Regions from separate parts of the Phytohabitans sp. LJ34 genome, predicted to be linked through region 3. Evidence: riboswitches for the same ligand, from Rfam matches in the RefSeq annotation. Region 3 holds a riboswitch; each other region holds the start of a gene.
What was found. A riboswitch is a leader RNA that binds a small molecule or an ion and turns the genes downstream of it on or off. The one in region 3 is predicted to bind cyclic di-AMP.
Positions count from the first base shown of each region.

Region 1: linked by a shared signal. The riboswitch ahead of ACTMTJ_RS00525 (coiled-coil domain-containing protein) and the one ahead of ACTMTJ_RS11245 (C40 family peptidase) in region 3 are both predicted to bind cyclic di-AMP.
Region 2: linked by a shared signal. The riboswitch ahead of ACTMTJ_RS23440 (NlpC/P60 family protein) and the one ahead of ACTMTJ_RS11245 (C40 family peptidase) in region 3 are both predicted to bind cyclic di-AMP.

Region 1 covers NZ_JBQHDG010000001.1:105,310-112,958, reverse strand. The annotation lists gene ACTMTJ_RS00535 (S8 family peptidase) at 1-1,466, opposite strand, end outside; gene ACTMTJ_RS00530 (glycoside hydrolase family 10 protein) at 1,571-3,103, shown strand; cyclic di-AMP (ydaO/yuaA leader) riboswitch at 3,215-3,349, shown strand; gene ACTMTJ_RS00525 (coiled-coil domain-containing protein) at 3,354-4,388, shown strand; gene ACTMTJ_RS00520 (glycoside hydrolase family 65 protein) at 4,449-6,818, opposite strand; gene ACTMTJ_RS00515 (beta-phosphoglucomutase family hydrolase) at 6,815-7,558, opposite strand; gene ACTMTJ_RS00510 (multicopper oxidase family protein) at 7,600-7,649, opposite strand, start outside.
Region 2 covers NZ_JBQHDG010000013.1:124,961-132,609, forward strand. The annotation lists gene ACTMTJ_RS23395 (transglycosylase domain-containing protein) at 1-3, shown strand, start outside; gene ACTMTJ_RS23400 (DUF6158 family protein) at 235-483, opposite strand; gene ACTMTJ_RS23405 (hypothetical protein) at 540-935, shown strand; gene ACTMTJ_RS23410 (DUF3817 domain-containing protein) at 950-1,261, shown strand; gene ACTMTJ_RS23415 (DUF397 domain-containing protein) at 1,251-1,481, opposite strand; gene ACTMTJ_RS23420 (DUF397 domain-containing protein) at 1,697-1,897, opposite strand; gene ACTMTJ_RS23425 (helix-turn-helix domain-containing protein) at 2,218-3,090, shown strand; gene ACTMTJ_RS23430 (helix-turn-helix domain-containing protein) at 3,118-3,966, shown strand; gene ACTMTJ_RS23435 (DUF6232 family protein) at 4,070-4,612, opposite strand; cyclic di-AMP (ydaO/yuaA leader) riboswitch at 5,141-5,233, shown strand; gene ACTMTJ_RS23440 (NlpC/P60 family protein) at 5,345-6,301, shown strand; gene ACTMTJ_RS23445 (DNA-3-methyladenine glycosylase family protein) at 6,446-7,354, shown strand; gene ACTMTJ_RS23450 (sigma-70 family RNA polymerase sigma factor) at 7,422-7,649, opposite strand, start outside.
Region 3 covers NZ_JBQHDG010000005.1:267,988-275,636, forward strand. The annotation lists gene ACTMTJ_RS11235 (N-acetylmuramoyl-L-alanine amidase) at 1-1,441, opposite strand, end outside; gene ACTMTJ_RS11240 (LamG-like jellyroll fold domain-containing protein) at 1,571-2,290, shown strand; cyclic di-AMP (ydaO/yuaA leader) riboswitch at 2,429-2,564, shown strand; gene ACTMTJ_RS11245 (C40 family peptidase) at 2,575-3,549, shown strand; gene dcd (dCTP deaminase) at 3,876-4,457, opposite strand; gene ACTMTJ_RS11255 (pyridoxamine 5'-phosphate oxidase family protein) at 4,513-5,055, shown strand; gene ACTMTJ_RS11260 (zinc metalloprotease) at 4,997-5,881, opposite strand; tRNA gene ACTMTJ_RS11265 (tRNA-Gly) at 6,048-6,121, shown strand; gene ACTMTJ_RS11270 (nucleotide pyrophosphohydrolase) at 6,165-6,518, shown strand; gene ACTMTJ_RS11275 (phosphoribosyltransferase family protein) at 6,495-7,091, opposite strand; gene ACTMTJ_RS11280 (septal ring lytic transglycosylase RlpA family protein) at 7,180-7,649, shown strand, end outside.

The sequences.
Region 1 (7,649 bases), on a different contig from region 3:
GCGCCCACCTCGTACGGGTCGGCGCCGGGCAGCGGGTCGGCCGCGCCCACCAGCGCCGCCTTGAGCCGCCCGGCATCCCAGTCGGGGTGCCGCTGCACGAGCAGCGCCGCCGCGCCGGCCACATGGGGTGCGGCCATCGAGGTGCCGGAGGTGGCGGTGTACCGGTCGTCGATCACGCGGCCCATCGCGGTGCCGGCCGCGCGGGCGGCGACGATGTCGACGCCGGGCGCGACGATCTCCGGCTTGGCGGCGTTGGTGTTGATCACCGGGCCGCGGCTGGAGAAGGCGGCGAGGCGGTCGCCGCCGTCGACCGCGCCGACGGTGAGCGCGCTGGTCGCCGCGGCCGGTGCGGTGATGAGGCGGTCGGCGTACCCGTCGTTGCCCGCGGCCGCCACGAACAGCGTCCCGTGCTGCTTGGTCAACGTGTCCACGGCCTGCGACATCGGGTCGGTGCCGTCGCTCGGCTCCCAGCCGCCCAGGCTCATGTTGACCACGTCGGCGCGCGCGGCGGCCCACTCCATGCCGGCGATGACCTGGGAGTCGAAGCCGCCGCCGTCGTCGCCGAGCACCTTGCCCACGAGCAGGGTGGCGCCGGGCGCGATGCCGCTGCGCTCGCCGCGCGCACCCGCGCCGGAGCCGGCCGCGATGGACGCCACGTGGGTGCCGTGGCCGTGCCGGTCGACCGCGTCGCCGCCCTCGACCGTGAAGTCGACCTTTTCCGCGATCCGCCCGGCCAGGTCGGGGTGGTTCGGATCCACACCGGTGTCGAGCACCGCGATCTTCGCGCCCACTCCGGTGTACCCGCTGGCCCAGGCGCGCGGCGCGCCGACCTGGGTGATGTTGCGGTCGAGGGTCGCGGTGGTGGTGGCCGTGGCGCGCACCCGGCGGTCGAGGGTCGTGGTGGTGGCCGTGGCGCGCACCCGGCGGTCCAGCCACACCCGCGCGCCCGCCGCTGGCAGCGCGCTCACCAGCGCGGCACCGGACGCCTTGGGCTGCCGTCCGGCCACCGCGGCCACGCTGGGCAGGTCACGCTTGGCACGCAGGCTCGTCGCCAGCGGCGCCCGCGAGGCGGCCGCCTGCGTGCCGGGTCGCACGATCAACGGCAGTTCCTTGGTACGGGCGTCGTCGTACCCCTGGAGGATCAGCGTCGTCACGTCGAACAGGGCCTCGTCGAGCACCCCGCCGACCAGCGAGGCGACCCGGCCGGGGATCACCCGCACGTGCCCGTCGGGGCCGCAGGAGCGCTGGAGCACGCCGTCCGGTGTCGCTGGTCGCACGCTCACCACCGGGCACCCGGTCTCGCGGGTGTGCACGGTCACCACGTCACCGCTCAGCAGCGTGACCGTGTAGGTCTGACCGGCCGGCAACGGCCCAGGCTCCACAGTGGACGCGGCGGCCGGTTGCGGGACGATCGGCAGGAGCAGCGCCGCGATCGCGATCGCGATGCGTGATTTGTACCCAAACACGCCGTGCCTCCTTCGCCGCGACCAATCACCCCGTAGACGCATGGACATCCGTTGCCGGTTGCACGACATTTCGCCATCCCGGGATGTCACGGCATAGTGGTGCGGTGGACCATCGCCCCCGGGTCCAGCTAGCCGTGCTGCTGGCGGTCGCCGTGCTCGTCACTGTCGGTATCGCTCGCTGGCAGACCCGGCCAGGTGCCGCCCCCGAGCCCGCCGCCGTGACCAGCACCTGCGCCGGCCACGCGCTCACCGCCGACCGCCAACTGCGGGGCATGTGGCTGACCACCGTCAACAACACCGACTGGCCCAGCCGCCCCGGCCTACCCGAGGATCAGGTCAAGGCGGAGTACCGGGGCTGGCTCGACCTGGCACAGCGGCGCGGCCACAACGCGGTCTTCGTGCACGTGCGGCCGGCCGGCGACGCGTTCTGGCAGTCCGACTACGCACCGTGGTCGTACTACCTGACCGGGCGAAGCGACGGGCAAGGTCCGGGGTGGGACCCGATGGCCTTCATGATCGCCGAAACGCACGCCCGCAACATGGAGTTCCACGCCTGGTTCAACCCGTACAAGGCGAGCCGCTCCGGCGTCTTCGCGGAGCTGCCGCCCAACCATCCGCTGCGCGCGCACCCCGACTGGGCGGTGCCCTACCCGGCCAAGGGCAAGGGCAGCCGGCTGCACTACAACCCCGGCATCCCGGAGGCGCGCAAGTTTGTGGAGGACTCGATCCTCGACGCGGTCAACCGGTACGACATCGACGGTGTGCACTTCGACGACTTCTTCTACCCCTACCCGAAGGGGCGCGAGGACTTCAACGACGCGGCCGCGTTCAAGGCACACAGCCGGGGCATCAACAACAAGGCCGACTGGCGCCGCGACAACGTCAACCTGCTCGTCAAGGAGACCAACGAACGGATCAAAGCGGCCAAGCCGTGGGTGAAGTTCGGCATCAGCCCCTTCGGCATCTGGCGCAACGCCTCGACCGACCCGCTCGGCTCGCCCACCCGAGGACTGCAAAGCTACGACGCGATCTACGCGGACACGCGACGCTGGGTGCAGGAGCGGTGGGTCGACTACATCGTGCCGCAGCTGTACTGGCACATCGGCTTCGCGATCGCCGACTACGCCAAGCTGCTGCCCTGGTGGTCCGACCTGGTGGCCGACAGCCCGGTGCAGCTCTACGTCGGCCAGGCCGACTACCGCATCGGGCAGAAAGGCGCGTGGCGCGACCCGGGCCAGCTCGACAAGCAGCTCGCCCTCAACCGCAAGTACCGGGTCACCGGCAGCGTGCACTTCAGCGCGCGCCAGGTGAAGGCGGACCGGCTCGGGGCGGTGTCCCGGTACGCGGCCGCCCACTACGCCGAGCCGGCGCTGGTGCCGGCGATGGCACACCTGCCCGGCAAACGCCCGCCGGCCCCGGAGCTGGAGGTCGACGGTGCCCGCCTGCGTTGGGATGGCGACGCGGCAAGCTACGCGGTCTACCGGGTCGACGGTGAAGCGGCCCGACTGGTGGCCACGACCCGCGACACCACATGGACCGACACCACGAAGAGCGAGGCGCCACGCACCTACTGTGTGACCGGCCTCGATCGACTGTGGAATGAAGGAAACGCGAGTGAACCACGCGTCATCGATTAACCACACGCGGCTACCGAATCTTTTCCCTGGTCAGAGCGCTGCCTGAGTCCACTGTCGATCAGGTAAGCTCTTCGGCGGTCTGCCGCGCGGCGGCGCCCCCACGGCGTCGGCGGCACACCGCCGCCTAATCGCCCGCCCAGGGCGAGTCGGGGAACCAGGTTACTGGGGTGAATCCGCGGTCCGCGGTAGGGATCCTTCCGTCCCGAATCCGTCAGCTAACCCGGCCGGCGGCCGATGGGAGGAATCGCGTATGACGCCACCCGTACGTCGCCGGCGCTGGTCGCTGGCCGTAGCCCTGGTCGCCTCGGCGGCCGCGTTGCTTTCCGGGGTGACGCTAGGACCGCTCGGCGCGTCGGCCGCCCCGAAACCCAACCCCGGTGACGAGGGCAGCTCGCCGCTGCTGCGGGACGTGCTGTCCGAAACGAGCAAGGGATACATCGAAGCCCGCAACGCCGTCAACAAGTCGCGCGGCCGGCAGCTACAGCTCCAACTCCAGCTGAACCAGGCCCAGGAGAAGGTCAAGGCGATGGAGCCCGAGATCCAGCTCCTGGTCGCCGCCTCCTACCGCAACGGCCGCATCGGCCCGATGAGCGTGCTGCTCAACAGCTCCTCCCCCGACGAGTTCCTCCAGCGGGCGGCCACCCTCGACCTGTTCGCCGCCCGCGACAACGCACGCCTGGCCCGGCTCAACGCCGCCCTCGACCAGGCCGATCGCGCCAAGGCGGCGATTGACGCCGAGCTCAAGGAAGAGCAGAAGCAGCTCGCCATCATGGCCAAGCAGAAGTCCGAAGCGGAAAAGGCGCTCCAACTGGTCGGCGGCAAGGCGACCGGCGGCTTCGTCAGCGCCACCTCCCCGGTGGCCCGGCCCGCGCCCCGCAACAGCAACGGCGGCTTCTCCCCGCAGGGCTGCACCGCCGGCGACCCCACGACCGGCCGCTGCATCACGCCGCGCACGCTGCACATGCTCAAGGAAACCCAGCGGCTGGGCTTCGACCGCTTCGTCAGCTGCTACCGCCCCGGCGGGCCGTACGAGCATCCGAAGGGCCGCGCCTGCGACTGGTCCTCGGAAAGGAACAGCTTCGGCGGCGACGCCACCGGTGCCGCCAGGCTCTACGGCAACAACCTCGCCGCCTATTTCGTGCGCAACGCCGACCGTCTCGGCGTGATGTACGTGATCTGGTACCGCCAGTTCTGGTCCCCGGCCACCGGCTGGCGGGCCTACGGCGGCGCCGGCGGCGATCCCTCCAGCGACCATACGAACCACGTACACATCTCGATGCTCTGACCCAGGATTCGAGCTACGAAAAAGCCCCGCGCGGTGGCGCGGGGCTTCGTTTCGGTCTGCCTACTGGTCTGGCATGCGGCGGGCGGGGGCCCGGCCGAAGGGCTGGCGCGGCGGGGGGCCCACCGGTGCCAGCGCGGGGATCGCCAGGGTCAGCGGGGTGTCGCTGGTGACCGTGACGTGCTCCCCGTGGTGCAGGAGGTCGAGCTTGGCGCCGTCGCCGCCGTTGCGCAGCGAGTAGGTCACCTCGTGCGGCTGGACGGCGACCCGGAGTCGAAGGCCCCGCCACAGCAGCGAGAACTCCATGTGGTTGATCCGGCTGGGCAGCCGTGGCGCGAAGGACAGGTTGCCGCCGTGGTCGCGCATGCCGCCCAGGCCCGCCACGACGGCCAGCCAGGCGCCGGCGAGCGCGGCGATGTGCAGGCCCTCGCGGGTGTTGTTGTGGATGTCGTGCAGGTCCATGAGCGCGGCCTCGCCCAGGTAGTCGTGGGCCAGCTCCAGATGGCCCACCTCGGCCGCCATGACCGCCTGGGTGCACGTCGACAGCGACGAGTCGCGGACGGTGCGCTGCTCGTAGTAGGCGAAGTTGCGTGCCTTCTGCTCCGGGGTGAACGCGTCGCCCCGCCAGTGCATGGCGAGCACCAGGTCGGCCTGCTTGAGAACCTGCTTGCGGTACAGGTCGAAGTACGGGTAGTTGAGCAGCAGCGGGTAGCCACTGGGCGGGGTGGCCGCGAAGTCCCACTCCTGGAGCCGGGTGAACTCTTCGCACTGCTGGTGTACGCCCAGCTCCTTGTCGTACGGGACGTGCATGGCGGTGGCCGCGTCGCGCCAGGACGCTGCCTCCTCCTCGTCGACGCCGAGCCGGCGGGCCTGCTCCGGGTGGCGCAGGGCCGCGTCGGCGGCACCGACGAGGTTTTTTTGCGCCATCAGGTTGGTGTAGATGTTGTCGTTAACCACCGCGGTGTACTCGTCGGGGCCGGTGACCCCGTCGATGTGGAAGACGCCGTGCCGGTCGTGGTGACCCAGCGAGCGCCACAGCCGCGCGGTGTCGACGAGCAGCTCCAGGCCGACCTCGCGTTCGAAGTCGTGGTCGCCTGTCGCTACGACGTAGCGCTGCACGGCGTCGGCGATGTCGGCGCCGATGTGGAAGGCCGCGGTGCCGGCCGGCCAGTAGCCGGAGCACTCGTGCCCGCGCACCGTGCGCCACGGGAACGCCGCGCCCTTGAGCCCCAGCGTCTGCGCGCGCTCCCGGGCCAGGTCGAGCGTCGCGTGCCGCCATCGCAGGCCGTGGGTGACCGCCTCCGGCTGGGTGTACGTGAGCACCGGCAGCACGAACGTCTCGGTGTCCCAGAAGACGTGCCCGTCGTAGCCCGGACCGGTGAGGCCCTTGGCGGCGATCGGCCGCATCTCCGCGCGTGCGCCGGCCTGGAGCACGTGGAAGAGCGCGAAGCGCACCGCCTGCTGCACCTCGGGGTCGCCCTCGAGCCGGACGTCGGCCGCGTCCCAGAACTGGTCGAGGTACTTGCGCTGCTCGCGGACGAGCCCATCCCAGCCGGAGAACTTGGCCGAGGCGATCGCCGCGCCGACCTGGTCGCGCAGCGCCGGGAACGAGCGGCGGCTCGACCAGCCGTACGCGAGGATCTTGACGACGCGCAGCTTTTCGCCGGGCTTGAGCACGGTCGCCACCGTGGTGCGCGCGAAGTCCGGGTAGGCCTCGGTGCTGATCACCGTGCGCTCCGGCCCCTCGATCTCGTGCTCCATCGCGGCGGCCATCCGCAGCCCACTTTTCTTGGTGCGGTGGATCAGCTGCCCGCCGGCGGCGGTCGCCAGGTGCTCCTCGGCCTTGAGCGGGGCCTTGAGCACGGCGGCGACCCGGGGGTCCTTGCGGGTGGCCGGCAGCTCCTCGTTGGCGACGAGCTCGGACTGCACGATCAGGCGCAGCGGGCGGTCGTCGGCCACCTCCACCTCGTAGCAGATCGCGGCGACCGCGCGCTGCGTGAAGGAGACCAGGCGGGTGCTGTGCACGCGCACCGCCCGCCCGGCCGGCGAGACCCACTCGACCGTGCGGTCGAGCGTGCCCGCCTGGAGGTCGAGGACGCGCTGGTGGGTGCGCACCTCGCCGTATCGGACGTCGAAGGGCTCGTCGTCGACCAGCAGCCGGATGAGCTTGCCATTGGTGACGTTGACAACTGTCTGCCCGGACTCCGGGAAGCCGTAGCCGGCCTCCGCATAGGGTAGGGGGCGCAGCTCGTAGAACGAGTTGAGATAGGTGCCCGGCAACCCGTGTGGTTCACCCTCGTCAAGGTTACCGCGGAGTCCAATGTGGCCATTGGACAACGCGAAGACCGACTCAGACTGAGCCAGCACATCGAGGTCGAGCCGGGTCTCCCGGACGTGCCAGGGCTCGACCGGGTAAGCCCGCTCACGGATCATGGATTCTCCAGCAACTCACTGAGGTCGCGCACGACGACGTGGGCGCCGTGCTTGTAAAGCGCGTCGGTTTGCCCGACCCGGTCGACCCCGACGACCAAGCCGAAGTCGCCGGCGCTGCCGGCCTCCACACCGGCCAGGGCGTCCTCGAAAACGGCCGCAGCCGACGGCGCGACGCCGAGCAGCTTAGCTGCGTCGAGGAACGTATCGGGGTGCGGCTTGCCGCGCAGATTGTCGCGTCGGGCGACGATGCCGTCGACGACCACTTCGACCTCGTCGATGAGGCCCGTGACGGTCAGGATATCGCGGCAATTGGCGCTTGCAGAGACCACAGCGCGACGCAATCCTGACTCGCGGACCGCCTTCAGATAGGCGACCGAGCCCGGATAGACCTCCACCCCGTCGTCGCGGATGTGGCGCAGCAGCAACTCATTCTTACGGTTGCCGATGCCGTTGATCGTCTCGGCGGCCGGCGGGTCGTCTGGTGTGCCCTCGGGCAGGGTGATCCCCCGCGAGCCGAGGAAGGTGCGCACGCCGTCCGCCCGCGGGCGGCCGTCGACGTACTTGTTGTAGTCGTCGCCGGCGTCATACGGGCGGAACGGCTCACCGGTGCGCTCGGCACGGGCGCGCAGGTAGGCGTCGAAGGTCTCCTTCCACGCGGCGTTGTGCACCTTGGCGGTCTGCGTGAGCACACCGTCCAGATCGAACAAACAGGCGGTAACGCCATCGGGGAGTCCCAACACTCGGACAGAGTAACCGCTGAACGTCTGATGAAACTGCCGGCTCACCCGTGGCTTTTGTGGTGACCGTGAGTGTCCGGACGGCCCGGCTTTT
Region 2 (7,649 bases), on a different contig from region 3:
TAAGAGGCCGGCACGCAAAGAGCGCCGCCCGGTGGGATGGCCACCGGGCGGCGCTGGCGTCGGTGTGCAGGTCGCCTCTCGGCGAGTGGCACGACGCGGCTCCAGCCGGACGGTATTCCGCGAAGGCAAATAGGTGAGGCCCGGGGACACTGGACACACCGTCAGTCATCTCAACGGCACGCCCCCGCCAGGTGTTCCGGGGCCCGGGGGTGGCCCGCGCCACACCCGACCGGCTCAGTCGCGGAGGCGGCTCGGGTCGACCTCCCGGCCGGGATAACGGGTGAGGTACTCCGTCTCCAGCTCGGCCGTGCGCCGCAGGTGGTTGGCCACCGCGGCGTCGGAGCCGTGTCGCAGCGTGTCCAGCCGGGTCCGGTGCAGGCTGCTCATCTCCCGGAAGAGGTCGTCATCGGTGAGGTCGGCCCCGTCGACACCGGTGTCGAGCTCGGCCGCCGCGCCTTCGGCGTACTGCGCAGGTCCGCTCATGTCCCACCGTTGCCCGGCCCGAACCTCGCCGAAACCCCGCCGGTACTCTCGGGCGTATGAGGCGGCTGTGGTCACCGGCGTGGATCGCGCGCCACGTGCTCGCGGTCGGGCTCGTGGCCGGCTTCCTGGCCCTCGGCTGGTGGCAGATCAGCCGAGCCGCCGGGGGCAACACCCTCAGTTGGGCGTACGCGTTCGAGTGGCCCGTGTTCGCCGCGTTCGTGGTGTTCATCTGGGTGCGCGAGGTGCGCCTCACGCTCCGCGGTAAGCCCGAGGTGCCGGTCTCACCGGCCCCGTCGGGCTCAGCGGCCACGGCCTACCGCCGCCCCGTCCGCACCGCGCGGCAGCCCGTCGGGTACGACGATGGCGCCGACCCGGAGCTTGCGGCGTACAACCGATATCTGGCCTGGCTCAACGAGCACCCGGACGCCCGGCCCGCCGACTACCCGGGGTGAGTAGAGGAGTAACCGTGGGGGGAGCCCTGCTGCGCTACCGCGCGATCGCGTACATCGTGGGCGTGGTCCTGATCGTGCTCGTGGTGATCGGCATGCCGCTCAAGTACGTCTGGGACGAGCCTTCCATCGTGGAGACCGTAGGCCCGGCACACGGCTTCCTCTACATGATCTACCTGGTCGCGGTCTTCGACCTGGCCCGCCGCGCCCGGTGGGGGCTGCGTCGCATGCTTCTGGTCATGCTCGCGGGCACGATTCCGTTTCTTTCCTTCTACGCCGAGCGGGTCGCGACCCGGTGGGTGCGCGAGCCCGTCGCCGTCACCGGTTGAACTCACCGGCGCGCAGCGCCGCGCAGAACACCCTCCATGCTGTCGCGGTGACCTCAATGAACGGCCCGTCCGGCGACGCAGAGTTACGGATCGCGACGTGAGCCTCGTCCAAGGCCACCTCGACACAGTTCAGCGACTCACACTGCCCGCTCTTACGCCACTTCGTCGGTCCATCCGCCACGGCAACCTGCCCCTCCGCGGGCTGGTGCGCGCCGGCCATGACGGCACCGCCCCGCACTCGCGCTGCTATCAAATGTTCCATGCCGAGGCATATGCAGAAAGGAGGGCGTACATGAATGAATGACCTCCTCGCCGCTACCAATGTGCCACACGCCGTCGCGGCTTCCGTGAACAACAAAAAGAGGCATCCGTCGTGGATGCCCCGCTGGTGCCGGAGGAGAGCTCCCCGGGCGGAGAGACCCGGGGAACAGGACCCTACTGAAGGTCGAACTGACCTGCGCGAACGCCGCTGATGAACGCTGCCCACACCGGGCGGGCGAAGGCCAACTGCGTGTCCGGAACCGAGTTGTTGCGAATAGCAACCTCGTCGGCGCGCTCGGCTACCTCGACGCAGTTGTGCGCCTCGCAGCGTGCGCTCTTCCGCCACACGTCGGTGACGGAATGTGTCTGGGACATCCGGTGCTCCTCTTAAGCAGCCGCAAATGTCGCGGCAGAGCGCCGTGACGCCACACTGTAGCGCATGAAGAGTGGACCGATGCGCCCAAACCGCCGCACTTACGGCCGAGTCCGAACTGCCCCTTTGACGGATGCTCAGGCACCCCGGGCACGATGCTGGAAAAGCTAGCAGGGCAGGTGTAGCCTTCACAAGACTAGCTAAATGGCAGGTCGCGTCTAGCCAGGTGGCATTCTGCACAGATCATTTTCTTGCACGGACGGGTCTACTGCACGGTGACACATCGTGGGCGCGTGACGCGCGCAGCCGGGGAGGGTCGCCGATGACGACGGTGCACGGGCCTACGGTCGGCCGGCGCCGGCTGCGGTCCGCGCTGCGCCGGGCGAGAGACGCCGCCGGGCTGACCCAGGAGCAGGTGGCGGCCGCCATGGACTGGTCGCTCTCCAAGCTGATCCGCATCGAGGCCGGCTCCGTGTCGATCTCCACCAACGACGTCAAGGCGCTGCTCGGTCACTACCGGATGACCGACCAGCACCAGATCAACGAGCTGGTCGAGCTGGCCCGGGTCTCCCGGCGCCGCACCTGGTGGTCGCAGTACAAAGACACCCTCCCCAGTGCCTACGCGGCGTACATCGGGCTGGAGGCGGAGGCGTTCAAGCTCTCCTTCTTCCAGCCCTCCGGCATCCCCGGCCTCCTACAGACCGACTCCTACGCGCGGGCCGCCGTCACCGCGGCCTCGACCACCGTGGGCGACACGATGGACGCGGAGCAGATCGAGCTCCGACACGCGATCCGCATGCGGCGGCAAAAGGAAGTGCTCGACCGCCCCGACCGGCCACACATCGACGTGGTGCTCGACGAAGCCGCGCTGCACCGGCAGACCGGCGGCCCGGAGAGCCTGCGCGAGCAGCTGCGTCACCTGGCCGACGTCGGACGGCGCGCCCAGGTGACGATCAGGGTGCTCCCGTTCACGGCGGGCGACTACGCCCCTCAAGGCCCGTTCGTGATCCTGCGCTTCCCTGACGATGACGACACCGACATCGTCTATCTCGAGGGAGTGCTCGCCCAAGACGTGCTCGACCGCCCCACCGACGTAGCGGCGTATCAGCAGATGTTCGACCGACTCTGGGAGATGTCCCTCCAGCCCGACGAGTCCCTCGAAAAGATCACCAAGATGGCCGACCAGCTCGGCTGATCGGCGAAACAACGCAGGAGCGGCGGCATGACTGCGACATATGGACCCACCGTTGGTCGGCGACGGTTGCGGTCCGCGTTGCGCGCGGCGCGTGAGGCGGCAGGCTTCACGCAGGAGCAGGTTGCCACGGAGATGGACTGGTCCCTGTCGAAGATCATCCGGATCGAGTCAGGTGCCGTCGGCGTCTCGCCCATCGACGCGCGCGCCCTGCTGCGGCTCTACGGGGTGACCGACAAGCCGCGGGTCGACGAGCTCGTCGGGCTGGCCCGTTCGTCGCGGGTGCGCCGGTGGTGGTCGTCGTACGCGGGCGCCCTCCCCGCGCCGTACACGGCCTACATCGGGCTGGAGGCGGAGACCTCGTCGGTGCTCTGCTACACGCCCACCAAGCTCCCCGCGCTCTTCCAGACCGAGGCTTACGCGGCCAAGGCGCTGCGCCGCCAGCCGGGCGCCGACGAGGAGAGCCAGATCGCGGTGCGGCTCGCCCGCCAGCGGGAGGTGCTGGGCAAGGACGACCCGCCACACATCACCGCGGTGATCGACGAGGCGGTCGTGCGGCGCATCGCCAGCGACCCGCGTACGAAGCGGGAGCAGCTGGAGCGGCTCGTCTCGCTGTGCGGCGAGCCCAACATCACCATCCAGGTGCTGCCGTTCGCGGCGGGCGTCGACGGCTTTCCCAACCCGTTCGCGATCCTGGAGTTTCCCGACCCGACCGACGACGCCGTGATGTACCTGGAAAACGGCCTCGGCGACGACGTGGTCGACCAGCCCGACCTGGTAAAGCCCTACCGGCACGAGTTTGACCGGCTGCGCGAGATGGCGCTGAGCCCGACCGAGACCCAGGACATGATCAAACGGATCGTGGGCGAGCTCGACTGAGCCCGCCCACGATCGGTGTGGCCCCCCGGCCCCACCGCGCCCCTCGTCCGCCGTTGACCCGCTTTGCCGCGCGGCGGCCGAACTCGGGACGAAGTCTCTATGGCTAGCGCATGCGCCAGATGTTCATCGTTACCAGCGGCTCGGCCAGCCCGCCGAGCCGGTATGCCTCTTGCGCCCGGAGCAGCGCCCGGGTGACCTGCCCGTACTGCCGCTCCTCGTCGCTGCTGAAGAGCAGCACCGTCATCCCGCGAAACTCGCCCCACAGCTCGTAGGCCCGCGGCCGCAGGCGGTGGCCGATCGTCGCCACGAGGAATGGGACGAACGCCACCGCCGTGAGCGCCAGGTAGGCCTGTGCACTCAGGTGGTTGAGCTCGGTGGTCATGCCGAGCGTGATCCCGATGGCGGCCAGCACGATCGCGGTCACCGTCACCGACCGCACGGTGAGCTGATGTGCTGGGCCTCGGGCCGTGTGCAGGTGCCTGAGCTCGCCGACCGGGAACCGGCGCCCACCGACGATGAACCAGTCGCGGGTAACCAGGATGCCGGGCTGTTGGTACAGCGGAGCAGGCGGTTTCGGGCTCGTTACGTCTGCTTGCGTTACGGGCTGTGCTGCTGGTGACCGCGCGGGGTAGCGAGTAGTCTGCACTTCAATGCCTCCTACGGCTCGTGAGGCGGGCTGGTGTGGTGGTTCTTGAGATCGGCACCTGGTGGCAGCCAGGTGCCGATCGTCTTTCTCGCTCTGTTCCGTCTGGCGATCAAGTGCCGCTTCAGCAACCTCAAGGGCCCTGCTGCCATTGTGCGAGATGCCATCTAGTCGAGGGAAGGGGTGCAATCAGCCACCTGGCAGATTGGCAGCGGTCGGCTAGCTGCATCGCGGGGCTTTCAGGCCCGCATATCCGATTTGTCAGCGCCGTCGCCCACCCAACGCGTAGACCGACAAATCGCCCTTCACCCGTCTGGCCGACCGACCTGGGTGTACGACCTAATCACTTAGAGTGACACAGACATTCGCCCCGTTCGCGGGCGTCCGTCACAAGTCATCCTTCCGCCACTTTCGCCCGCCCGGCCCCGACGCTAGGTTGGAGCCGCTGGTCCGGTAGTCAGTCACTCCCCCGGGTGACGCCGGTCCGGTGCCGCCTAATCGCACGACGATTACTCTCCGTCAGCGAGTTGGGGACCCACCGAATGCACTGGGGTGAATCCGCGGCCCGCCCGCCCCTCGGCGGACCCGGTAGGGCGATCTTCCCGCCCGAATCCGTCAGCTCACGTCGCCTCGCCGCTCGCGGCGAGCCGCCGCTAGCGCAAGCTGCCGAGTTTGATGGGTCGCGCGCAAGCTCGCTCACCCGGTAGGCGGCGTTGGGGAAGAAGGGTTCACCGTTTGTCTTCCGCGCGGAAGCTGCTCCACGCCCTCGTGCTGATCGGGCTCGGGATCGGGCTGACCGTGCCGGCAGCGGCCGCACAGGCCGAGCCGTCGCCGAGCGAGCTGACGGAGCAGATCAACAAGGCATCCACCGAGCTGGAGAAGGTCGTCGAGTCGTACAACAAGCTCAACGAGCAGCTCAAGCAGACCAAGGCCGCCGCCACGGCGCTCAGCGCCAAGATGGGCCCGCTGGAGGCCCAGCTCGCCAAGGCGGACACCGAGGTGGGCCAGATGGCTTCGGTGGCGTACCGGACGGGCCAGGTGGGCACCGCGAGCGCCCTGCTGAACGGCAGCGGGCCGCTCGCCGACCGGCTCGGCATGCTCGACCAGCTGGCCCGCGACCGCAAGCGGCAGCTGGAGGGTTTCACCGAGGCCGAGCGCCGGTTCACCGAGCAGAAGGCGACGCTCGACGCCACCCAGGCCAAGCAGACCGCCCAGCTCAAGGAGCTCGCGGCCGGCAAGAAGAAGATCGAGGGCGACCTCGACAAGCTGTACAAGATGCGCGAGGAGGCGTACGGCTCGGCCACCACCTCCAGCGGCGGCTACACCGGGTCGATCCCCTCGATCTCCGGTAAGGCGGGCGTGGCGGTGCGGTTCGCGTACAACGCGATCGGCACGCCCTACGTCTGGGCCGGCGAGAGCTCCAGCGGGTACGACTGCTCGGGCCTCACGCTCGCCGCCTGGCGAGCGGCCGGCAAGTCGCTGCCGCACAACGCCGCGATGCAGTGGGACGTGGTGGCACACATCGGCCGCGGCTCCCTCCAGGCGGGCGACCTCGTCTTCTACAACGGTCTCGGCCACGTCGCGATCTACGTGGGCAGCGGCAAGGTGATCCACGCGCCGCAGGCCGGCGAGAGCGTCGAGCTGGCATCGGTCGACATGATGACCCCGTACGGCTACGGCAGAGTCAGATAAATCTTCAAGTGCGCCGATCGAGGGCGGCTTGCGGCGGGTCCATCGCGGACGCGCCGTCGGCAGCCCTCGATCGGCGCACAAGTCCTTGATCGGCGGGAGGACGGGCCGGCCGGAAGTGTCGTACCGCGGGTTCACCGTCGAGGCATGACCGAAGTCTTTCTGGCGGCCACCGAGCCGTTCTCGTTCGACCTGTCCCTGCGCGCCCTGGCCGGCTTCGCGCCCTGCGCCGGTGGCCATGTGATCTCCGGGGGCCGGGTGCGCAAGGCGTTCCTGCTCGGCTCCGAGGCGGTGGTCGCCGACGTCGGGCCTGCTTCCGAGGGTCCGGGCGTCGTGCTCACCCTCCACGCCGACCGCCACCTCTTACCCACCGAGCGGGCGGTGGTGCATCGCGCCGTCGGGCGGTGGCTCGGCCTCGACGACGACCTCGGTGCCTTCCTCGACGTCGCCGGGCGCGACCCGGCCATGGCCGGGCTGCTGCGCGCCGCGCACGGGCTACACCAGGTGCGCTTCTCCTCGCTCGCCGAGGGCGCGGTCTACTTCGCGCTCGTCCAGCGGAGCACCCAGTGGTATGCGGCGGCCCGCAAGCGCCGGGTGGCCGCCGAGCTCGGGCCGTCCCTGACGCTCGACGGGGTGGAGCACGTCGCGTTCCCTTCGCTCGCCACGGTCGCCGCGCGAGACGACGCCGATCTCGTCCGCTTCGCGGGCAATCGGCTGCGCGCCCGCCGCCTGCGCGAGGTGGTCGAGGGGGTGGCCTCGCTCGACGAGGAGTGGCTCCGCACCGGGCCGTATGAGGACGTTCGCAAGGCGCTGCTGGCCCTGCCGGGCGTCGGCGCGTTCACCGCGCACGCGCTGTTGTTGCGCGTGCTCGGCCGCCCCGATGGCGTGCCGCTCCACATGCCCCAGTTCGAAGACGCCGCTCGCGCGGTGTATGGCAACCCACCGCCCAGCCCCGCCGAGTTGCGCGCGGCATACGGGTCTTCGATCGGCTGGTGGGCCTACTACGTGCGCACCGCCCGCTCGTGGCAGCCGGAAGACACCCTGGTGGCCGCATAGACGGGCGAGCGGCCGGTGTCCTATTCGGACACCGGCCGCTCAGCGGGCAGATGGTGGGGGGTGTGTGTCAGGCGGCCTGGAGGCCCTCGGCCCGAGCCAGCTCGCGCAGCCGGCCCAGCGCCTGGATCTCCAGCTGGCGGATCCGCTCGCGGGAGAGGGAGAAGCGCGAGGCGACCTCGGTGAGCGAGTGCTCGCGCCCGTCCTCCAGGCCGTAGCGGGCCCGCATGATGCCGGCCGACCGGTCGTCGAGGTGGTTGAGCAGGCCCTCGATCCGCTGCCGCTCGAGGGCGGTCAG
Region 3 (7,649 bases):
GCGGGGCGGCCGCGTCCGGCGCGGTGTGCAGGATGACGGCCGACGAGCCGCGCGGCGGGCAGGGCACTGTGGCGCCGCCGGAGCAGCCGACGAAGGCGGGCTTGTTCGTGGCGAAGTCCGGGTCGATCGTCACGAGCCCGCTGCCCGGCCAACCTGTGGTGCGGAACGGCGCCTTCAGCAGGTCGAAATAGTGCGACCAGTTCCAGTACGGGCCTGGATCCCAGTGCATGCCGCGGACCGTCGAGGGGATCGTGCCGGGCACGTTGTCGTGGCCGATGATGTGGTTGCGGTCGAGCGGGATGCCCAACCGGAGCGCGAGGTGCCGCACCAGCTTGGCCGACGTGCGGTACATCGCCTCCGTGTACCAGGTGCCCTGCGCCGCGAAGCCCTCGTGCTCCAGCCCGATCGCCTTCGCGTTGACGTACCAGTTGCCCGCGTGCCAGCCGACGTCCTTGGCCTTGACGTGCTGCGCGATGTGCCCGTCGACCGAGCGGAGCGTGTAGTGCCAGCTCACGTACGTGGGGTCGAGCACAAGGTCGATCGACGGCTTGAAGTAGCCCTCGGTGTCGTGGATGACGATGTACTCGATCTTCTGCTGCTTCGGCCGGTTGCCCTTGTCGTGGTTGCCGTAATCGCCGCCGCCCAGGTCCTGGTACGGCGCCGGGATCCACTCGCAGGAGATGTCGGTGGGGCATTCGAGTCCGTCCGGGCGGGCCAGCTTGCGCAGGCCCAGGCGGGCCAGCCAGCCGCGGTCCGGGGCTACGTCGCGCGCCGCGAGCGTCACCCGCTGGCCGTCGTCGGTCACCCGCGTCGCGCCGGCGCTGATCGTCGCGAAGACCTCGTCGGCGAAGGCCGCCGCCGCGTCGGCACTGTCCGCGCCGGAATACCTGGCCACCGCGCCGTACCAGGCCGCCGGGTCACTCACGCTCCCCGCCGGTCCACCAATGCTTCTCTGGTACGAGGCGAGAAGCGCCGCCCCGCCGCCGATGTTCGCCGCCGGGGTGGAACGCAGCGCCTCCTCGGACGCGCCGGTGATCGCCGCCGCCCGGTCGAGCGTTTGCAGCGCCTCGGGCGCCGGAGCCGGCACGCCGCCCGAGTCGACGTTTCGGGCTTGGCGGCTGTCGTCGCCGCGCGGGTCCTCGCCGTCGTGGTCGTGGTGGTTGCCACCCGGCAGCGACGTCACGTACGCGGCGTCGGTGAGGTGCATCGGGCCGTACCCGCCGCTGGTGCTGGGCGTGCCGGCGTTGGTGTCCCAGCGGGACTCCAGGTAGGACACGGCGAGCAGGACGCTCTCCGGCACGCCGTACTCCGCCGCGGCGGCCGCGTACTCCTGCTGCCTGGTGTCCTGCGGGCTGGACGCGAGGGTGGGGACGGCCGGCACCAGGGTCGCCGCGCCGACCACCGCTGTGGTGAGGGCGATGCGCGTTGTCAGGTTGGGCATGGAGAAACCCTGGCTGGGTCGAGTGGTTGTCGTCAATAGATTCCGCCGGATCTCGTGTCTACGTAAAAAACCTTCAGGCCCCTCGGCCGGGGGATTGTCCGTCTCGCCACGAATCTCCACAATCGAGCAATGTCGCGCAAGATGCACACGACGCGCCGGCTGGCGGTTGTCCTCTTCGGGCTCGCGAGCCTGCTCCTCGCCGCCTCCGCGCGGCCGTCGGCCGACCGCGAGCCGGCACTGTCGTTGCGGTACACGTTCGACGGCTGGTGGCTCGGCCCGGTCGCGGACGTTGACGGGCGGTACCCGCTGAACCCCCGCGGCACGCTGGCCTACACGCCACACGGCGCCGGGTGGGCGGCACGCTTCCCGCCGCGGTGCGTGGCGCCCGGCTGCCCCCGCGTGATCCTCGAAGGCCTGCCCGCGCCCGAGCTCAACCCGGGCACCCGTGGCGTGCGGTTCGGTGCCTCGGTGCTGATGGCGCCGGCGGACACGGGCGACGGCGCGAACGTTGTGCAGAAAGGGTTTTCGACCGGCGGCGTCACCCAGCTCAAGCTCCAGGTCGACGGTAAGGCGGGCCAGCCGAGCTGCGTGCTGGCGAGCAAGACCACGATCTACCGGGTGGTCGCGCCGGTGACGGTGGCCGACGGGCGGTGGCACGCGCTCGCCTGCGCCCGCTCCGGTCGCCTGCTGTCGATCGCCGTGGATGGCGTGCCACGCGCTGCGGTCACAGTGCCACCGAATGTGTCCATTGTGAATTCCGAGCCACTGCGAATCGGCGGAAAGAACGTGTCCTTCGACAACGACCAGTACGCCGGCCTGCTCGACGACGTGTTCCTAACCATTGACTGAGGCCGTTTCGATACACGCGGTGCTACCAACCGGTATACGGACCGAAGGGGTTGTCCACACGGCTTGCGCGGGTGATTGGGCCGCTCCTACCCTTGGGGATCGTTGAGCCGGCGGTCGGCCTCCCAGCCTGGGAGACCACGGCTCAGCCCGCCGAGTCGGACCAAGAAACGAGCCGGGGACCCAAGCACCTCGGGGTGAATCCGCGAAAGCGGTAGGGCGCGCTCTCCCGCCCGAACCCGTCAGCTAACCCGGTAGGCGGCCAGGGAGAAGGAGTAACGGCTCCGGTGGCACGCTATGCCGCGCGTCGCACCGTAATCACCGCTCTCGTCGCTGTCGCGACCGTGCTCTCCAGTGGCACCGTGGCGCACGCCGCGCCCACGCCGGCCGAGATCGAAAAGCAGATCGACGCTGCCTGGGTCAAGCTGGAGCCGCTGGCGGAAAAGCACAACGCGACCCGGCTCGACCTCCAGGCCAAGCGCCAGAAGGCCCAGGCGCTCGCCAAGAAGATCGCGCCACTCCAGCTCCAGATCGACCTCGCGATGCAGAAGGTCGGAGAGTTCGCGGCCGAGCAGTACAAGGGCGGCAACTTCTCGGCGCTCAACGCGGTCCTCACGACGGGTTCGCCCAGCACCTTCACCAACCAGCTCGAGATCCTCGACGTCTTCGCCCGCCGCTCGCAGGCCGACATCCAGGCGGTCGTCGACCTACGCGCGAAGTACGCGGAGCAGAAGGCACCGCTCGACCAGCTCGTCGGCCAGCTCACCGAGGAAGAGGCGCAGCTGGCGGCGAAGAAGAAGCAGATCGACGGCGAGATCGCCAAGCTGGAGAAGATGCGCCTCGAGGCGTACGGCGAGGGCGGCGGCATCGGCGAGCTCCGGCCGGCACCCTGCCCCGTCGAGTACGACGGCAGCGCCGGCACCAAGGCGGCCAAGTTCGCCTGCGCGCAGATCGGCAAGGGCTACGTCTTCGGTAACGAAGGCCCCGACACGTACGACTGCTCGGGCCTCACGATGAAGGCGTGGGCGGCCGCCGGCGTCGGGCTGCCACACAACGCGGCCCGCCAGCGCGGCACGGTCGACCCCATCAGCAGCAAGAGCGACCTGAAGGTCGGCGACCTCATCTTCTACTACCCAGACCTCCACCATGTCGGCATCTACGTTGGCGGCGGCTACATCGTCGACGCGTCCAAACCCGGCGTACCGATCAGGATGCGCACGATGAACGCCGCGCCGATCAACAGCTACGGCCGACCCGGATAAGCGTTACCCACCCCCGTGGCCGCGCCAGTCGCGTGTTCCCCCGTCACGCGACCGCACCGGCCAGTAAAGGAGACGCCCTCCCATCCATCCGGGATGGGAGGGCGTTTCTTGCTTGGGCCAGATTTCCCGGGCCGCGTCAGCTGCGGACCGCCGCTCCCGCCGGAGACCGCGCAGGCCGGCGGCTCGCAGGGCGAGCCGAGATCCCCGGCCTCCGCTGCCACGTCCGCGCTGCAAGACCAACAGCGGACGGGTGAGGCCGCGGGAGCAGCGGTCTGGACCACGACGGACGTCGCGGTAGCTCACATCTTTGTCTTGAAGTGGATCTTTTAGGTGGTCGTCGGCCAGGTGCGCCAGTTTTTCCAGGCCCGGCTCGGTGTGGGGCCGCGCTGGCCCTGGTAGCGGGAGCCGTAGACGGTCGAGCCGTAGGGGTGCTCGGCTGGCGACGAGAGCCGGAAGATGCAGAGCTGGCCGATCTTCATGCCCGGCCAGAGCGTGATCGGCAGGTTGGCCACATTGGACAGCTCGAGCGTGACGTGGCCACTGAAGCCCGGGTCGATGAAGCCGGCCGTCGAGTGCGTGAGCAGCCCCAGGCGACCCAGGCTCGACTTGCCCTCCAGGCGGCCGGCGAGCTGGTCGCCGAGGGAGATGACCTCCAGCGTGGAGGCCAGCACGAACTCACCCGGGTGCAGCACGAACGGCTGGCCCGGCGGCACCTCGACCTGCGAGGTCAGCTCGTCCTGCTGCACCGACGGGTCGATGTGCGTGTACAGGTGGTTGTTGAACACGCGGAAGAGCCGGTCGAGCCGCACGTCGATGCTCGAGGGCTGGACCAGCGCCGGCTCGAAGGGATCGAGCGCGAGGCCGCCCGCCTTGATCTCGGTCACGAGGTCACGGTCGGAGAGCAGCATCAACACACCATAGGGGACTACCTGCCTCGAACATATGTTCGATAGGATGTTGGGCATGGCATCCTGGTCCGACTTTAGTGCCGACGAGCCCCGCCTGTCGGAGGCGATCCGCGCCCTCATGCTGCAATACGGTCCCGGCCTGGGCTACCTGGCGACCGTGCGCGCCGACGGCGGCCCGCGGGTCCACCCGGTCTCGCCGGTCATCACGGACGACGGGCTGTATTGCTTCGTGGTCGACTCGCCCAAGCGGCGCGACCTGGAGCGCGACGGGCGATACGCGCTGCACTCGTTCCCACCGGAAGACAGCGACGACGAGGCCTATCTGGCCGGCCGGGCCACGGTGGTCACCGACCGCGCCAAGGTCGCCCGCCTGGCCGGCCACCTGCGGGCGGCGCCACAGGTCGATTGGCAGCTGTTCGAGTTCACGGTCGACGTCGCGATGCTGGCCCGCCACGGGCGCAATGGCGCCACCCCCTTCGCGGTCGAGCCGCCGGCCCGCCCCGCGGTGCAGGTGTGGCTCGACCCGTCGGCCGCCCCCACTACGGCGCGCGAAACGCGTCCCAGCCCGCGAGCATGCGAGATGCCTGCCCCGGCGTAAATTCGAGCATGCACGCGTCCGTGCTGTAGTCCATGTAGTTGTGGATCGGGTCCAAGCCCGGGTCCGCCGTGCACGTGTCCCGGCCCTCGGGGCAGCCACTCGCCTGCGACGCCTCGGCGGGCGTGTCGTTGACGAGGTCGCCGTCTTCGGTGCAGCCGTTTTGGAACGTGTGGAAGAGGTTGAGCCAGTGCCCGACCTCGTGCACGGCCGTGTCGCCCTCGTTGTAGGGCAGTGACGTCCCGCCCGGCAGTGACTCGCTGTGGACGACGACCCCGTCGCTGGGGTCGAGCGCCGGCTGGGGGTAGGTTGCCCAGCCGAGGAGGCTGTCGCTGAGGTCGCCGAGGTAGAGGTTGAGCGTCTCCATGCCACCGACACGGAGCGCCGTCTTCATGGCACGCTCGGCGGCGGATTCGTAGACGATGGGGTACCAGGCCGGGTTGACCACTCTGTCTACTTCGACGAGCTCAAACGCGAACTCGGTCGCCGTCGCATAGGCCCGGTTGAGCACGTCGATCTGCGCGGTGACCATCTCGTCGGGGATGTTGCCGCCTTCTCGGGTGCTGTCTCCCGAGATGACGTGGACGATGACCGGGATCGTGACGGTGGCCGTCGTCCGCGGCCCACCCTTAGCGGCGAGGGCCTGCTGAGTCAGCCGCTCACGCTCGCGGACCTGGTCGGCGGTGAGGTGGTTGGGGTCGCGGGTCGCGGTGGTGGCCTTGGCGGGCGTTAGGCAGGTCGCGCCGGCGCTCGCGGTGATGAGTGGCATCGGCCCGCCCACGACAGCCAGGGCCGCGACGATGGCTCCGGCCGCACGCCAAGCCCGCATCGCAAGCCCTCCCCGGGTTCGCCTGTCAAGGTACGGCGAACCTACCTCGCATCGATGTTCTTGAAAATAGGGAAATTCGGATTGGCACGCCTTTGGGAGGCTTCGGCCTGGGGTCGGTGAGGTGCGTGCGCCGCGGTCGTGTGACCAGGTACAGTGGTCTCCGCTCGCGGGTGTAGTTCAATGGCAGAACATCAGCTTCCCAAGCTGACAGTGCGGGTTCGATTCCCGTCACCCGCTCCAACTTCCGCCTCGTCGCCGCCTGTCGCGGGGTTTACTCGTCACCATGGACGACCGCCTGAGCGACTTCCAGCGTGAAGTGCGTGCCTTCACCGACGCCCGTGACTGGCACCGGTTTCATACGCCGAAGAACCTTGCCATGGCCCTTGCCGGCGAGGTGGGTGAGCTGCTCGCCGAGCTCCAGTGGCTGACGCCCGAGGAGTCCGCTCGGGTGATGGGCGACCCGGACGCCGGCGGCAGGGTGGCGGCCGAGATGGGCGACGTAGTGATCTACCTGGTGCGGTTGGCGGATGTGCTCGGCATCGACCTCGTCGATGTCGCCCGGGCCAAGCTGGCCGACTCCGCCAGGCGCTACCCGGTGGGCTGGCAGCCGGCGTCAGTCCGGGGCGAGGTCGTCTGAGGTCAGCAGTGACCTGATGCTCAGGTCGGCGGTCACCTCGCCGCCGCAGTCGGCGACCACCGTGGCGCATCCCACGGGCACCGCGCCGAGCGTGCGAGCGACGTCGTAAAGCGCCCTCACCTGGGCGCCTGTCGTGACCCAGTCGTCGACCACCAGTACGCGGTCGGCGGGGCTGATCAGCCGGCTGCGCACACCCAGGCCCAAGGTGCGGCCGCGGTAGTCGACCGCCGTCCGGGCCCAGGTCATGGGCTCGGCGATCTGGCGGTCGGCGCCTTCCTTGTGACCGGCGGCGAAGCCGACGCCCAGCGCCGTTGCCACCAGCGGGCCCAGCAGGTATCCGGTGACTTCCGGTGAGACCACGACCGTCGGGCGCGACGAGCGGAACAGGTCGGCGAGGGCTGGGCCGAGCGCGGAGATGATCTCGGGGTCGCGCCACCAGCCGGACATGTCGCTGACCAGGTGGGTGCTCTCCGGACCGGGGTCGATCCACCTGAAGGCGTGGATCAAGCGTTTCCTGAGGTCATCCACAGGAACTATCTTCCGCCTTTGGACAACCGACCCACATACCCTCATTCGATCGGCTGAACGTTTCACCGCAAAGCCGTACGAAAGCCATAGATCACTTTGACATCGGAAGTGGCGGTCTGGCTACGGTCCGCCGGTGACCGGAAAGCATCACCGCAGGTCCCAGGGGAGTCGGGTCAGCGCCGTGGCCTCGGCGGCCGTGGTTGGCGCGCTGCTCGTCGGGGGTGGGGTGGGCGCGGTCCAGTTGGTTGGGGCGCGGACGCCGGAGGCGGTAGAGATCACCGCGGGCCCTACGACGAGCGCACCCACCATCGAAGCGACCCCGACGCCGTCGAAGACGCCGCAGCGGGCATCGCGGGGCAAAGCTCGGGCCGCGGAGCCCACCAAGACGACACCCAAGACCAGCCCCAGCCCGAAGACCACGAAGACCGAAGTCGTCACCGGCACCGGTTCGTGCGGGGCGTCCTTCTACGACGAGCCGCAGGGCACGGCGAACGGTGAGACGTTCGACCCCGAGGCGATGACGGCCGCGCACAAGACCTGGGCCTTCAACACGCGAGTGCGGGTGACCAACCCGGACAACGGCAAGTCGGTCATCGTGCGGAT